2 regions of the Serratia symbiotica genome follow, and region 1 is predicted to be linked to the other one. Evidence: predicted binding sites of a transcription regulator. Region 1 holds the regulator's gene; the other holds the start of a gene.
What was found. The regulator CRP, encoded in region 1, controls carbon source genes, mostly activating them, when cyclic AMP is high. The targets are predictions, from matches to a motif close to ATGTGANNNNNNTCACAT.
Positions count from the first base shown of each region.

Region 1 (8,146 bases):
ACACTGCCGGAGTGCTTTGAGGTGACTGCCTGGAGCGAACGCAACGGCGAGCGCGATGAAATTATGGGCATCCGCCACCGCCAGTTGGCGTTGGAAGGCGTGCAGTTCCACCCAGAGAGCATCCTCAGCGAACAGGGTCACCAACTGCTGGATAATTTCCTTAAAAGCTAATTTTCCTTGCTCTTTATTGGTTTTTATGCATATTTTTTTACTTATTCAGCATGGTTACGCTGAATAACCACTCAAAGTGGCTCCGATAATGGCCAAAAAATCCGCAGTAAGCCGCAGTACCTTTGATCCGGTTTTCCTGCCTGTTTATGCGCCGGCTCAGTGTTTGTCAGTCAAAGGCAGCCGCATTTGGGATCAACAAAGGCAGAGAGTACATTGATTTATCCGGCGGCATCGCGGTGACGGCACTGGGGCATTGTCACCCGGTGTGGGTCGAGGCACGGAAACAGCAGGGCGAACCCTGTGGCATACCAGCAATGTCTTCACTAACGAACCTGCATTACGCCTGGCGGGGAAACTGATTGATGCCACCTTATGCCGATCGGGTGTTTTTCGCCAACTCGGGCGCTGAGGCCAACGAAGCGGCCTTCAAATTGGCGCGTCATTACGCTATCACCCGCCCAGCCCTATAAAACCAAAATCATCGCTTTCTATAATGCTTTCCATGGCCGCACGTTGTTCACCGTATCGGTGGGCGGGCAGGCCAAATACGCTGACGGCTTTGGGCCAAAACCTGCCGACATTGTGCATGTGCCGTTTAATGATCTGGTGGCGGTGAAAGCGGTGATGGATGACCACACCTGTGCAGTAGTGATGCCACCGATTCAGGGTGAGGGCGGTATCACGCCGCAGGTTGGTACCCACGGCACCACCTACGGCGGCAATCCACTGGCTTGCGCAGTGGCGGAAGTGGCACTGGACGTGATGATCAATACGCCGGAGGTGCTGAGCGGCATTGAACAACGCCACGGCCTAATATGTGGTAGCGTTACAGAAAATTGGTGAGCAATACCGGGTTTTCACTGCCATTCGTGGCATGGGGATGTTGATTGGTGCAGAGCTGACACCGCAGTACCACGGCAAGGCGCATGACTTCCTCACTGCTGCTGCCACGCGCGGCCTGATGATCCTCAACGCCGGGCCGAATGTGATCCATTTCGCCCCTTCGTTGGTGATAGAGTTTCAGGATATCGCAGCCGGCATGGCGCTGTTTGAGTTGGCGGTACAAGACGTAATCGGTGGGTGATTGTGATCATTGGGGTACTGCGTCTATTTATATAGATGCGACGGATAAAAAACGACGCTTTGCTGCGTAATGCCGATCAGTTAAGGATCACTTGAACGATCCTACCTCTGTGTGAAAATCCGTAATCTCCCTGAGATTACGGATTTTTTTATGTTACTGAGTCAGGCGCTTGATGCCGTTCTTAAATTCTCTCCTAAAGAGTTTGCTGCACTGTCTGATTTGCTCTCACCTGAGCTTATCGATGAGTGCCTGGCTGATACCGGGGTCGTGACGCTTCGCAAGCGCCGTCTCCCCATGGAGATGATGGTCTGGGCTGTCGCCGGTATGTCCTTGTTCCGCTCATTTTCCATGAATCAGTTGGTTTCACATCTCGATATTATGCTGCCGGGTAAGCGTCCTTTTGTCGCACCCAGCGCCGTGGTACAAGCCCGTCAGCGGCTCGGGGAAGATGTGGTTAGACTGGTTTTCGAGAAAACACGCCAACTCTGGTTCGAGAAAACACCGTTATCCCACTGGAACGGTCTGACATTGATGGCTGTAGACGGCACTCTGTGGAGAACACCGGACACGCCGGAAAATGATGCTGCTTTTGGACGAACAGCTAATGAGTATGCCCAGTCCGACTGGCCACAGCTGCGTATGGTCTGTCAGATGGAAGTGACCAGTCATCTGTTATCCGGTGTGAGCTTTGGCAGCGTGTCAGAAACCAGCGAAGTTGACCTTGCCGCTCAATTGGCCGGGCAGACGCAGGACCACTCACTGACGATACTGGATAAAGGCTTCTATGCACTCGGGTTGCTTCACCACTGGTGGTCATCAGGAACAGAAAAACACTGGATGATCCCACTGCGCAAAGGCGCGCAGTATCAGGTGCGCGAGAAGCTGGGTGCAGGACATGAACTGGTCGAACTCAGCTTACCCCCTCAGGCCCGTAAGAAATGGAAAGATGCGCCTCAAACACTGACGGCGAGGTTGATAAGTAAAGAAATCAACGGAAAAACAATACAGATCCTGACGTCAATGTGCGATCCGTTACGTTACCCTAAAGCTGATATCGTTGACCTTTACGGGCAGCGTTGGGAAATCGAGCAGGGCTTCAGAGAAATGAAACAGCATCTGTTGCAAAATGAACTGACGCTGAGAAGCAGAAAGCCAGAGCTAATAAGACAGGAACTCTGGGGTGTAGTGCTGGCTTATAACCTGCTGAGGTTCATGATGGCACAGATGGCTTACAGCCTGAAAAACGTGGAGCCTTACCAGATAGGGTTTAAACAGGCTGCACTGTATCTAACAGCGCAACTGAGCATACTGCCAGCGGTGGCTCCGGGAAAGGTGCCGAAAGTGATGAATGAAATCCTGGCGATGGCTGAAAGCTTCGTCCTGCCAGCCCGACGGCAAAGACATTATCCAAGAGCGGTAAAAAAGAAGCCGCAACGTTACCCGTTGCGGCGTCCTCAAAAGCTTAACTGACAAGCATTACGCTTTGCTGCGCCGTTTCTTCGGTGGTTAACGCGTGCCGTAGACGACAATGGTTTTGCCGTGAGCGGAAATCAGGTTTTGGTCTTCAAGCATTTTCAGAATTCGGCCAACGGTTTCTCGTGAGCAACCGACAATTTGGCCAATTTCCTGGCGAGTGATCTTAATCTGCATACCGTCTGGGTGGGTCATGGCATCAGGCTGCTTCGCCAGGTTCAGCAGGGTTTGCGCAATGCGGCCTGTCACGTCCAAGAAGGCGAGGTTGCCCACTTTCTCGGAGGTGATTTGCAAGCGGTTTGCCATCTGGGCGGACAGGCGCATCAGGATGTCTGGGTTAACCTGGATCAACTGACGGAATTTCTTATAAGAAATTTCAGCCACTTCACAGGCGACCTTTGCCCGAACCCAGGCACTGCGCTCTTGGCCTTCTTCAAACAATCCTAGCTCGCCGATGAAGTCCCCCTGATTGAGATAGGACAGGATCATCTCTTTACCCTCTTCATCCTTGATCAGCACCGCTACAGAGCCTTTCACGATGTAGTAAAGTGTTTCGGCCTTTTCACCTTGGTGAATTAGCGTACTCTTCGATGGATATTTGTGGGTATGGCAATGAGATAGGAACCATTCGAGAGTGGGGTCTGTTTGCGGTTTGCCGAGAACCATTCGTTGTTATCCTCTGTTGTTATCACTGCCTTGTGTCACAGGGGTCAGAGTTCCCTGTACAAAGTGCCTGTAGCCACTGTGTGAGCGAAAGCTATCGGCAGGTTTTGAGGCATGTCAAAAATAATAAATATAGGCTGTTGCTCTGCATATTAACTTACCGGGATAGCCGAAATATACATTTTGTTTACTTACCTATAACCCAATATTTCCTTTAGCATCTCCTGAAATCACCGCCAAGAACAATTTGTTGTTGTGGCTCTGTTTGTAGCACAGAGAAAGACGGGTGTCTCGTATTGTCTCGCTTCAGCACAATTAGCGGTAGGTTTCGTGGCCTGTTCTTATGCGAATGCCTAATTTCTCAAGTGGTGTGAACAGTAGGTGGGTGAGCGTTAAGGTTTTGTCCCTGGGCAGAGCGCTCCCTCCTCACGTACTGCGTTTACGCTGCGGTTGTTGCGCGCTGTCCATGTCCAAACTGGCTGCAATAATGATAGGTTGTTATTCGATCTTCTTGCCTTCCAACAGCCGTTGCACCAGCGGTGTCATGATCAGTTCCATGGCCAGTCCCATTTTGCCGCCTGGTACCACCAGGGTGTTGATGTGCGAGATGAAAGAGCCTTGCAGCATCGCCAATAGGTAGGGGAAATCGATCTGATCCAGCTCGCGGAAGTGGATCACCACAAAACTCTCGTCCAGTGAGGGAATAGCTTTGGCGGCGAACGGGTTGGAGGTATCTACCGTTGGTACACGTTGGAAGTTGATATGGGTGCGTGAGAACTGCGGCGTGATGTAGCTGATATAGTCTTCCATTGAGCGCACCACCGAATCCATCACCGCCTCGCGGGAATGGCCGCGATCGCCGGTATCGCGTATCAGCTTTTGTATCCACTCCAGGTTAACGATCGGCACTACGCCGACCAGCAGATCGACGTGCTTAGCCACGTTGTGGTGTTCGGTGACCACGCCGCCGTGCAAGCCCTCGTAGAACAGCACGTCGGTCGGTGCCGGAAGTGGCTCCCAGGGTGTGAAAGTGCCGGGTACCTGATGGTAGGGCATGGCTTCGTCATAGGTGTGCAGGTACTTGCGTGCGTCTCCGGTGCCGTTTTTGCCATATTCGATAAAGCTCTGCTGCAGCAGGCCAAAGTCGTTGGCTTCGGGACCGAAGTAGCTGATATGCCGGCCCAGATCGCTCGCCTTGCGGATCGCTGCGTCCATTTCTGGCCGGGTGTAGCGGTGAAAGCTGTCGCCCTCCAACTCTGCGGCACGGAGGTGGAGTTGCTGAAATATTTTACGGAATGCCACGCTGGTGGTGGTGGTGCCAGCACCGCTGGAGCCAGTCACTGCGATGATGGGATGTTTGGCAGACATGATGGTCGTCACTCCATGTTAAATGAGACGGTGCCAGATAATGATTATTGGCCTGTTTGGCGCACTTTCGCCGGGAGTAAATCCTGTGCATGGGTGTTGGCAATCATTCATTTGTTAGCTGATTTTTCCGTTGGTCATTGCGTCAATAACCACTAAATTTCATCCAGCCCGGCGCAAAACTGTCTGCGTGGCATGATGTTAACGGTTTCGTGCAACTGCGACCATACTAACACTACCTCTCCGTTTTTCAGTTGGTTACGCACATCTTCCACCTTTTGCTCTAATGAGCGTTCATGCTCGCCGTAGTCGGTGCCTTCCCGTAGCACAAAAGATTCGAGGAGGCTGTTCAGGGTAGCGGTTTCAAGTTCTTGCCAAGGGATGATCACGTCGAGATGTCCAGATAAAAAGATAGCCAAGATGGAATACGCTATTCCAACCACATTTTACGGTATTTAACAATACGCGGCAGCATACCCACCGCGTTTTCAGGGGCGGATGGATGGCCTCGGTCAGAGGGCGCAAGAAGGATGTATGCATAGCCTGAATAAAAATCGGGTTGGTGGCTATTGTGGGAACAATAACGCACTGTTAGCTTTACTGGCATTAATCAACAATGATATGGCAAAAAAGCGACGCGAATGAGGAGTACCTGCTTCATGGAACTGAATTTATTTCTTTCGATGTTAGGCTTCCTGTGGGTCATTGCTATCACGCCTGGCCCCAACAATATGTTACTGACTACCTCTGGTGCCAACTTCGGCTTTATGCGTTCACTGTGGTTGATGATCGGCATCCTGCTTGGCATGCAGAGCATTTTGCTGTTGGTGGCGTTTGGCGTGGGTAGCCTGCTGTTGGTCTACCCATCGCTGCACTTGATCCTGAAAATCCTTGGCAGCTTGTACCTGCTGTGGCTGGCGTGGAAAGTTGCCTCTGCCGCCTATGAAAAGCTGGAAACCGATGAGGTTCCGACCAAGCCGATACAGCTGTATCAGGGCTGGTTGTTACAGTTTCTCAACCCGAAAGCCTGGTTGATGGCGCTGGGTGCGGTGGTGAGTTTCAGTATGGCGGGTGACAGGTACTCCACTTCCATCGTGGCGATTGCGGTAGGTGTCTTGGTGGTGAATATTATCGCCGGTATGATTTGGTTAGGGTTCGGCACGGTGATCGGTCGTCTGCTACATAGCAAAAAAGCCTGGATTATTTTTAACGTTTCTATGGGAGTGTTGACTGCGGCTAGCGTCCTGCTGATCTGGTACTAGTGCAGGGATGCACGGCAACCCGTGTTGTCGGGTTTGAACATAGGCCCGCGCCTTGATGATGGGATGTTAGGTCTGCGATGTTGCCATGCTTAATGGCGGCCCAGTCTGGGAAGGACGGCAACGGTTGGCACGCCACGGGTCCACCCCTTACAGGGTACCGAATATTCATAATTAGAATAAAAAATATTTTTTTATTCCTTTATCATGAGTTATCGCTCAGATAAAACTGTTGGCAACTAGACAGTTTCCTATCAACGGAGCGGAACATGGCGGGTAAATTTTTTTCCTTACGCGGTGTCGCGCTGCTGATGTTGTCACTTAGCGCCACCCACGTTTATGCGCTGGATGTGACCGTGGCCTATCAGACATCGGCGGAACCGGCCAAGGTGGCACAGGCGGCAAACAGTTTCGCTAAACAGTCCGGTGCTACCGTCGACTGGCGTAAATTCGACAGCGGCTCCAGCGTGCTGCGTGCACTGGCCTCCGGTGACGTGCAAATTGGCAATATTGGTTCCAGCCCGCTGGCAGTGGCCGCCAGCCAGAAACTCCCCATTGAAGTGTTCCTCATCGCCGCGCAGCTTGGCAGTGCCGAAGCGCTGGTGGTGACGAACGGCATCAACAGCCCGCAGGGGTTGATCGGCAAGCGTATCGCGGTGCCGTTTATTTCCACCGCCTATTACAGCCTGCTGGCCTCACTTAAGCACTGGGGCATCAAGCCTGAACAGGTAAAAATTCTCAACTTGCAGCCGCCAGCCATCGCCGCTGCCTGGCAACGCGGTGATATTGATGGTGCCTACGTCTGGGCACCCGTGGTCAACGAACTGGTCAAGCAAGGTAAGGTGCTGACCGATTCGGAACAAGTGGGGCAGTGGGGGGCACCAACGTTCGATGTTTGGGTGGTGCGCAAGGATTTCGCCGATAAACATCCTGCGGTGGTGGTTGCCTTTGCCACCCGTGTGCTGGCGGCGCAAAAAGCTTATCTGGTAGAGCCGGAGAAATGGCTGAAAGATCAGAGCAACCTGAGTACGCTGGCGCGCCTGTGTGGCATATCGGCGGCGCAGGTGCCGGAGCGGGTGAGGGGTAACATTTATCTGCCGGTGTCACTTCAGATCACCCAACTTGGCCAGCCGATGGAACAAACGATCCGCGACACTGCTGAGTTCCTCAAGCAGCAGGGCAAGATCCCGCAGGTTGATAGCGATTACAGCGCTTATGTGACCGACCGTTTTGTGCAACAGGTGCAGGCTGCACCACAACCGTAAGGATGCAGGATGCTTAGCGTTAACCACCTTTGTGCAGAATATCAGGGATGCCCTGCATTGCGCGATGTCTCGTTTCAGATAGCATCTGGACAACTGGTGGTGGTGCTCGGCCCGTCGGGCTGCGGCAAAACCACGTTGTTGAATTTGATCGCCGGGTTTATTGCGCCATCAGCAGGCAGCATCCAGCTAGATGGCGTGCCGGTGAGCGGCCCAGGGGCCGAACAGGGCGTAGTGTTCCAGCATGAGGGTTTACTGCCGTGGCGCAATGTAGTGGAGAACGTTGAGTTTGGTTTGCAATTGGCTGGCATTGGCAAGCAGCAGCGTCGTCAGGTATCACAGCAGTTGTTGCAGCGCGTTGGTCTGGCAGGTTATGAACAGCACTTTATCTGGCAGCTCTCTGGCGGCATGCGTCAGCGCGTTGGCATCGCCCGTGCGCTGGCGACCGATCCGCGCCTGCTATTGCTAGATGAACCTTTTGGCGCGCTGGATGCTTTCACCCGCGAACAGATGCAGGAACTGTTGTTGACCATCTGGCGCGATAGCGGCAAGCAGGTGCTGCTGATCACCCACGATATCGAAGAGGCGGTGTTTCTCGCCAGCGAGCTGTTGCTGTTGTCACCGGGGCCGGGACAGGTGGTGGAAAGGTTGCGGCTGAACTTCGGCCAACGTTTTGCTGACGGCGAGTCTTGTCGGTCGATCAAATCTGCTCCTGAATTTATCGCGCAGCGCGAATATGTGTTGGGCAAAGTGTTCCAGCAGCGTGAGATATTGCTATGAGCCTGCATTCCACTGTGAAGGTAACGGCGCAACCGCAGGTCAAGTCCGCGCGCCGTTGCCGCGTGCCACGCAATGTCTGGCTAAGTGGC
Region 1 covers NZ_CP050855.1:2,953,467-2,961,612, reverse strand. Annotated here, with positions in the region: gene SYMBAF_RS14755 (aminodeoxychorismate synthase component II) at 1-171, shown strand, start outside; partial or broken gene SYMBAF_RS14750 (aminotransferase class III-fold pyridoxal phosphate-dependent enzyme) at 260-1,255, shown strand; gene SYMBAF_RS14745 (IS4 family transposase) at 1,406-2,725, shown strand; gene crp (cAMP-activated global transcriptional regulator CRP) at 2,762-3,394, opposite strand; gene SYMBAF_RS14735 (phosphoribulokinase) at 3,890-4,759, opposite strand; gene SYMBAF_RS14730 (YheU family protein) at 4,912-5,145, opposite strand; gene SYMBAF_RS14725 (LysE family translocator) at 5,416-6,018, shown strand; gene tauA (taurine ABC transporter substrate-binding protein) at 6,285-7,280, shown strand; gene tauB (taurine ABC transporter ATP-binding subunit) at 7,290-8,057, shown strand; gene tauC (taurine ABC transporter permease TauC) at 8,054-8,146, shown strand, end outside.

Region 2 (8,146 bases), 530 kb from region 1:
CCCACCCACTGCCTATCTTCTCCGGCCACATTGACCGGGCTGAAAGCAGCGTAACCTACAATGCCGCCTTTATTATCGGTGGCGACAATGCCCAACGTCAGCAGGCCAGCTTCACGCAGTTGCTGCACCAGATCGGCCTCGTCATCGCGGCCAAAAACGCGGTGCAGCAGGACGTCGATGCCTACCGCATCTACCGGGATCTCTACACGAATCAGCATGATATCGACACACGGGAAGGTTGCACCGTGCCCTCTTGCAGCCCTGCTTTAACAAAATCAGCCAGTTGCAACAGATGCATGCACAGCGGCGCAGGTACGCTTTCCTGCTCAATGGCGTCCATCAGATTTTTTACATATAGACCCAATTCGGTATCCCCTTCAATCTGTAACCGACGCTGAAAAAGCAGCGTATCTGGATCTTGCTTGCGCACTGCGTTCAAAATCAGATTGTTGGCGTCGCCACTGAAACTGACGTCCGCTTCGGCGTGCTGACTGACCACCCATTTTTCGTTTTCAACCATCATAAACCAGTGTAGTGCCAGATCACGAACTTTGAACTTTAACCAACGTGATACGAGATATTCCCGTTCACCCTCCGCCAATGCCTGGCGGAACGGCCAACCCAGCAACTGTTCCAGAAGCTGGCGTTGGAGAGCAAATGGGGTGAATCTAGCAGTAGGCACAGCAGCGACGGCCCGTGGCGCACAATGCACGCTCGCACACGGTCATTGACTCTTTTCAATACAGAATAGGGCTATTTTGCCTCATTGATGCGCAGCCTCAGCGGCTTATATCAATAAATACTGCATTTCACCATTACGTTTACCCTGACGCCAGACGCTGCCTCAAACCCAAATCTGTTCGCCGCATTTTCATTAAAATTATCTTCCCGATTAGCGTTTGCCAGTTAAAAACTTGCGCACAAAACCCACGCCGGCACCCAACAAGGTGTAGATCATCCCCATCACCAGCAGTATCACCACAACGTCCCACACTTCGTTCAGCGACAGCCCCATCTGATTAACCCCGGCGATCGCCATGGTGGCCCAGGTAGAAGGGATACAGTAAGAAATGACTCGCACCCAGCCAGGCATCGCTTGCAACGGCCAGATAGTGCCCGACAGATAGAATATCGGCGTGGTGATAAACGCCAACGTCAGGTAGATCATCTCGATGCTACGCAGGCACTCAGTCATCAGTTTGCCTAGCCCCAGCACTGCCAGCAGGAACGGGAAAGTCAGCAGCAGGATTTCTGGGATGTTTGCCGTCTGGCGGTAACCCAGCCCCCACGGCCACAATACAAACAGTACGATCGATAGGAACAACCAGATCGGCAACAATGCTGTCAGCCCGCCCAAGCGCGCAGCCAACAGCGCTTTGCCACCGTACATGCTTTTCATTGCCATGTTGACACGGATGCAGGCGATCAACAACGAGTGTTGCAATAGCATCACCAGCAGGCCGGGGAAGATGATCGCCGCAAAGCTGATACCAGGGTTGAACACCTCCAGCGTCTGCCCTCGTATCGGCGTCAGGATCACCCGTGCTTGGCGTTCGCTAAAGCCGCTTCGCAGCAGTAGCCCATTGTTGTACTCGGTCAGCAATTGCTGGTAGGTCGCCATCACGTCCTGCTGGATCTGGCCGTTAGCCAACCGGTTGGTGGCATCGCCATACATCGGCACCACGATATTCTCACCGTGCAGGATCTTCTTCTCGAGATCCACTGGCATGATGATCACTGCGAACAGTTTGCGCCAACCGAGGTCACGCTGCGCCTGCTCCAGGCTGTCGTAGGTTTCAATGGCGATCTTGGCGGTGGCGTTCAGTTGACGGATCAGTTGGCGGCTGGCAGTGGTGTGATCCTGATCAATCACCCCCACCGGCAAATTCCATACCGTGCGGTTGGTGTACACCATGCTCATGACGCACAATGACAGGATCAACGCCAGCCACACTGGCCGCTCCAACATGTTGAGCAACACCTGGACGAAAGTTTGCCAATAGAGTTTCATCCCGCGTCCCCTTCCTTAAGCAGCCGCGTCATCAGCCGATTACGCACTAACAGTGCGGCGACCAGCGGGTAAACCATCAGCAGCGCACAAACGCTGAAGATGGCACTGGCCTGTACCTGGCGCAGGAATACGTCGAACATCGCGTATAGCGCGTGGGTCAACGGTTGAAGATTGGCAATAATCCGCGCTGGCAACGGCATCGACAATTCCGGCACCGCTATGCCAGAAAAGGTTAAGGCAATACTCACCAGGATACCGATCAGGCTGTAAGCGATGATGGTGCTGCTGGTAAAGGTGAACAGCAGCAGGCCAATGCTCTGCGCTGCCATCACGTAGCAGAGACCGATCAACAGCATAAACAGTGGGTTGCCGCTAACGCGAGCGTCAAAGATACCCACCAACGTAGCAATCTCCACCATCAGCAGAACAGTAAAACACAGGGTGTAAGGTGCCAGCTTGCCGAGCAACGCTAGGCTGAAGGGTTTAGCTTTCAGCAACGATTTGCTACGTGCCAGCACGTAGATCATGCAGGTCACCACGAACAACTGCAACAGGTGAATGATGGCGGCGAACTGCTGGTAATAGATATAGCTGCCGCTGGCATCGAATAGGTTGCCGTAGGATAGCGTTACATCCGCCAGTGGTGGCAGCGTTTTGCCCATCGCGCCGGCGATAATGCGGCGGGTGTTGGCGTTGATTTCGGCCATCAAGCCGCTGAAGTCCTGAGTGGAATACAGTCCAGCACCGTAAAACAGCGCGTTGTAATACATCACTACGCTCGGTTGTTTGCCCGCCAGAGCATCGGCTTCGAAATCCGGTGGGATGTACAGCAACGCATAGTCCTGCGCACTGCGCAGGCGGTGAAGTGACTCTGGCAACCCACCGGGGTAAGCCTCGATGTGAGCGTGCGAACCGGCATCCAGACGGCGCGTCAGCAATTTGGATATCGGGCTGTGATCGCTATCTACCACCGACACCGGTAGATCGATCAGCGTGCCTTGGGAAAAGTTGCTACTGATAAGCCCAAACAGTATCAGTGTGAAGATCCAGCTCAGCCAGTGCACCACCGGGCTGCGAAAAGCGATACAGCACTCGTTGTTAAACGCACGGCTGAAGCAGCGCCAGCCAGCTTTTACTCTTTCCATTGCCATAAGCTGCTCATCCCTGGTCGCAAGCCATCCACTGGCTGTGATGGATACAGGCGAACCTCAAAGGTTTTCAGATCAAAATCACCGGTGGCACGGGTAGCACGTTTGGTGGCGTAATCCCCCAATGGCGCGATGTAGCGCACCTCGGTTTCAATCATTTTATTCTGCAGCGCTGGCACCCGCAGTTTAACCTTATCTCCCTTGCTCACGTGGGCTAGGATGTCTTCACGCAGGTTGAACACGAAGTAAGCATCCGGCACCCGGATCAATGTCAGCAACGGGCTACCCGCGTTCAGCAGTTCGCCCACCTCAGCCGGGATCGGCCCCACTTCGCCGTTCACTGGCGCTTTCACTTGCAGGTCGTCGGTTTGAATCATGACCTGCAACAGATTCTCTTCCGCCGCGTGCAACGCCGCCTCATATTGCTGCCGAAGCTCGATGCGGTCGCCGTTGATGCCCTCATCCAGATTGGCTTTTGCCGCCTGTACTTGTTGGAAGGCGGTATCACGCGCCCGGCGCGAGCCGTCCAGTTCAGATTTCGAGATATAGCCTTTACCGGACACGCTCAAGTTGCGGTTGTAATCGTTCTGCGCGTTACGGTATTGCGCCTCGGCCTGCGCCAAATTGGCACGCAAGGTGCGGATGCTCTCTTCACGGGTGCCGTGCATCGATTGTTCGAGCTGTGCCTTGGCCTTGTCGCGTGTCGCCTGTGCAGAACGTAATTGCGCTATCAGCTCCGGACTGTCAAGCTGGATCAACAGTTGCCCACCCTTCACGTTGTCGCCACGCTTTACCAAGCGTTCGACTATCCGCCCTTTGGCCTTGGAGGCAACGATCACCTCTGGCGCATCCACTTCACCCTGTAGCAGCACATCCTGATTATGCGCACGGAACAGGATCGCCATAGCGATCGCCACTATCATCAGCAGCAGGGTCAATAACGTCTTTTTTTTCATTATGATGTCGACTCCCAAAGGGTAAGCGGTAAATAGAGATAATCTTGTTCCCATCTCAATTCGCTCCAATATATCCTCTTTTTATGATAATGACAGCGAGCCTGTTAAACCATTGACGTTTCAGATTTCGCTGCATAAAAAAACCAGCCCGTAAGCTGGTTCTCTGTACCACTGACCACGAACGGTCAAATCTGCGGTTATGCATCACCAAACCGACGGCGAGAAACCGTAGGCGCTGAGTCATCACGGCGCGGTGCTGGTTTACCGTCACGGTTGAAATTACCGCTGCGACGGTCTCCACCACCAGCGGAACGACGCGGTGCACCTTCACGGCGTTCGCCGTTGAATAGACGGCTATGTCCACTGCGTTCATTCGGCTGCGCATCACCCAGCAGTTGCATATTCATCGGCTTGTTCAGGATACGGGTGCGAGTGAAGTGATTCAGGATCTCGCCCGGCATCCCTTTCGGCAGTTCGATGGTGGAATGGGAAGCAAACAGCTTGATATTACCGATGTAACGGCTGCTGATATCACCTTCGTTAGCGATAGTGCCAACGATATGACGAACTTCCACACCGTCATCACGACCCACTTCAATGCGGTAGAGTTGCATCTCACCAACGTCACGACGTTCACGGCGCGGACGGTCACCGTCACGGCTGTCTGAACGTATATTACGGCGGCGATCATTGCCACGATCGTCACGATCATTGAACTCACGACGCTGACGTGGCTTGAATACGGGATCCGGCGGCAGAATTAGCGGACGTTCACCCTGAGCCATCTTCAGCAATGCGGCAGCCAGGGTTTCCATGTCCAGCTCTTCTTCCGGCTGCAGTTTAGCCAATAGCGCACGGTACATGTCCAGATCGCGACTTTCCAGTTGTTGCTGAACTTTAGCGGCAAATTTGGCCAGACGACGCTCACCCAGCAGTTCTGCGTTGGGCAGTTCTACTTCTGGGATAGTCAGCTTCATGGTACGTTCAATATTGCGCAGCAGGCGACGTTCACGGTTTTCCACAAACAATAGCGCACGGCCTGCGCGGCCTGCTCGGCCGGTACGGCCAATACGGTGAACGTAAGACTCGGAGTCCATCGGGATATCGTAGTTTACTACCAAGCTGATGCGTTCAACATCCAGACCACGGGCCGCAACGTCGGTGGCGATCAGGATGTCCAGACGACCATCTTTTAGACGTTCCAAGGTCTGCTCGCGCAACGCCTGGTTCATATCACCGTTCAGCGCAGCGCTGCTGTAACCACTGCGCTCCAGCGTTTCGGCCACTTCCAGCGTGGCATTTTTGGTGCGCACAAAAATGATCGCTGCGTCAAAATCTTCGGCTTCCAGGAAGCGTACCAGCGCTTCGTTTTTACGCATGCCGTGCACCGTCCAATAGCTCTGGCTGATGTCTGGACGGGTAGTTATACTGGACTGAATGCGCACTTCCTGTGGATCTTTCATAAAGCGGCGGGTAATACGGCGGATCGCCTCTGGCATGGTAGCGGAGAACAGTGCGGTCTGATGTTCAGCCGGGATCTCAGCCATGATGGTTTCTACGTCTTCGATAAAGCCCATGCGCAACATTTCATCGGCTTCATCCAATACCAAGCCGCTCAGGTTAGAGAGATTCAAGGTGCCGCGTTTCAGGTGATCCAATAGACGACCTGGTGTACCTACCACAATTTGTGGCCCCTGACGCAGAGCGCGCAACTGTACGTCATAACGTTGGCCACCGTACAGAGCAACAACATTCACACCATGCATGTGTTTGGAGAAATCAGTCATAGCTTCAGCAACCTGCACCGCCAGTTCGCGGGTCGGTGCCAGCACCAGGATCTGAGGTGCCTTCAGGTCAGCCTGCAGATTATGCAATAGTGGCAGCGAGAATGCTGCGGTTTTACCACTACCGGTCTGTGCCATGCCCAGCACATCGCGACCGTTCAACAGGTGAGGAATACACTCAGCCTGGATCGGTGATGGTTTTTCATAGCCCAGGTCAGTCAGGGCGGAAATGATCGGAGCAGATAGCCCCAGATCAGCAAAAGAGATTTCAAACTCAGTAGTCATGTACACATGCCTCATTAATAATGGCAGCCAGTCTACATAACTCGTCGAGAAAATTTTCAGTCATTTTCATTGAAAAATGTGAACCGGCTCAAATTAGTTTATAAAACGAACAAGAAAACCCTCACCCGTGAAGGCGATAACTTTGGCTGTAAAACCAATGTCTATCAGGCTGATAATCCTTCATCTTTCAAGCCACCGCAGTGTTAGCTGCTCTCCCTCACCCTCATCACTTAGCAAACTAAGCTCCAGGGATCCGTTCGATTGCCGACTTGCCGCAACTTGAAACCTATTGGGTAGAAGTGTTCGTCAGCTATTGCTGGTCCGATTCTGATAAGTTGTCTTGCTCTTGGCCTAAAAGCGCCAATTCCAACAATGCATAGCGGTGCTCAACGAAGTTATTTACGTTATTAGCCACCGTCAGTTTGAACAGCGCCGAAGCGGTGTTCTTGTCCCCCAGACTCAGGTAGTGTTTACCTAAATAGAAGTCAGTTTCACTGAGATGCTCAGCGAGCGAAGTGTTATCCGTTGTATCTACCTTGAGGCGTGACATCAGCGTTTTTTCGCTAATGTTGCCCAGGTAGAATTCGACAATATTCCATCCCCATTGCCCTCGGTTCGCTTTGTCATAACGCTGCTTGAGTGCTATGTCAGCCTTTTTGGGATCGATTTCTCGTTCCACAAGATACAGCCACAACGAACGGAAGGGATCGTTTGGGTCGTCTTGATAAAACGCCAGCAGATCATCCTGCGCCAACGAGAAGCGGCCGCCATAATACAACGCGATGCCTCGGTTTAAACGCGCGTAATTGTAAGTTGGATCAAGCTCTAATACAGAATCAAACGCTTCATAGGCAGCATCAACATTGCTTGCCTGCGTTAAGTAAATGCCTAGGTAGTTGAAAACTTCAGGCATATCAGGACGTATCGCCAGCGCTTGCGAAAAATCATTGCGCGCCAGTGCACGTAGCCCGAGGCTATCATACAGCACACCACGCTCATATAAAAGCTGCGCACGCTCATCGCCCGTCAGTGCCCGGCTGGCAAGTATCAGTTCCATACGTGCCAGGATCATTTCTTGCTGCAGCGTAGGCTGCAGTGGGATCGCCAAAACCTCGTCTTTACGCCAATCATGGTTGCTGCATCCTGCCAGCATGAGTGCTGTCACAACGTACCACCAGCGCAAGAAAGGCTTCATTTCCCACTCCCGAAGACAAACATTAAATGAACGCCCTATCCTCCGTTTGCTAAATACACGAGTTCCTACCCAGGCAGCGATACAAATAGCTCCCGACCCTATGGCAGGGAGCTGCAAATATATCTATACGGTTATTCTGCTTCAACTGCAGGAGGCGACTCCGTTTCTGGCATAGTCGCTTCTTTGATGCTTAAACGTACACGGCCCTGACGGTCAACTTCCAGTACTTTAACCGGCACTTCCTGACCCATTTGCAGATAGTCAGTGACTTTCTCAACACGCTTGTTGGCAATTTGAGAGATGTGTACCAAGCCTTCTTTACCCCCGCCGATAGCGACGAACGCGCCGAAATCAACGATACGAGTGACCTTACCTTGATAAATGCGGCCAACTTCAATCTCTGCGGTGATCTCTTCAATACGACGGATAGCAAATTTCGCTTTCTCACCGTCAGTCGCAGCGATTTTAACTGTACCATCATCGTCAATTTCAATGGTGGTGTCAGTCTCTTCGGTCAGCGCACGAATCACCGAGCCGCCTTTACCGATCACGTCTTTAATTTTATCCGGGCTGATGCGGATAGTGTGAATACGTGGTGCGAACTGAGAAATATCGCCACGCGGCACGCTGATTGCCTGTTCCATCACGCTCAGGATATGTAGACGCGCCCCTTTGGCTTGGTTCAGTGCCACCTGCATGATTTCGCGGGTGATGCCTTCAATTTTAATGTCCATTTGCAGCGCGGTGATACCGTCACGGCTACCGGC
Region 2 covers NZ_CP050855.1:136,446-144,591, reverse strand. Annotated here, with positions in the region: gene SYMBAF_RS00785 (GNAT family N-acetyltransferase) at 1-218, opposite strand, end outside; partial or broken gene ubiT (ubiquinone anaerobic biosynthesis accessory factor UbiT) at 212-741, opposite strand; gene SYMBAF_RS00775 (ABC transporter permease) at 893-2,011, opposite strand; gene SYMBAF_RS00770 (ABC transporter permease) at 2,008-3,162, opposite strand; gene SYMBAF_RS00765 (HlyD family secretion protein) at 3,144-4,115, opposite strand; gene SYMBAF_RS00760 (DEAD/DEAH family ATP-dependent RNA helicase) at 4,313-6,184, opposite strand; gene yrbN (protein YrbN) at 6,174-6,248, opposite strand; gene nlpI (lipoprotein NlpI) at 6,495-7,379, opposite strand; gene pnp (polyribonucleotide nucleotidyltransferase) at 7,511-8,146, opposite strand, start outside.
Region 2: a site for CRP is predicted at 6,261-6,278, ahead of yrbN (protein YrbN). Genes of this name have one in related genera too.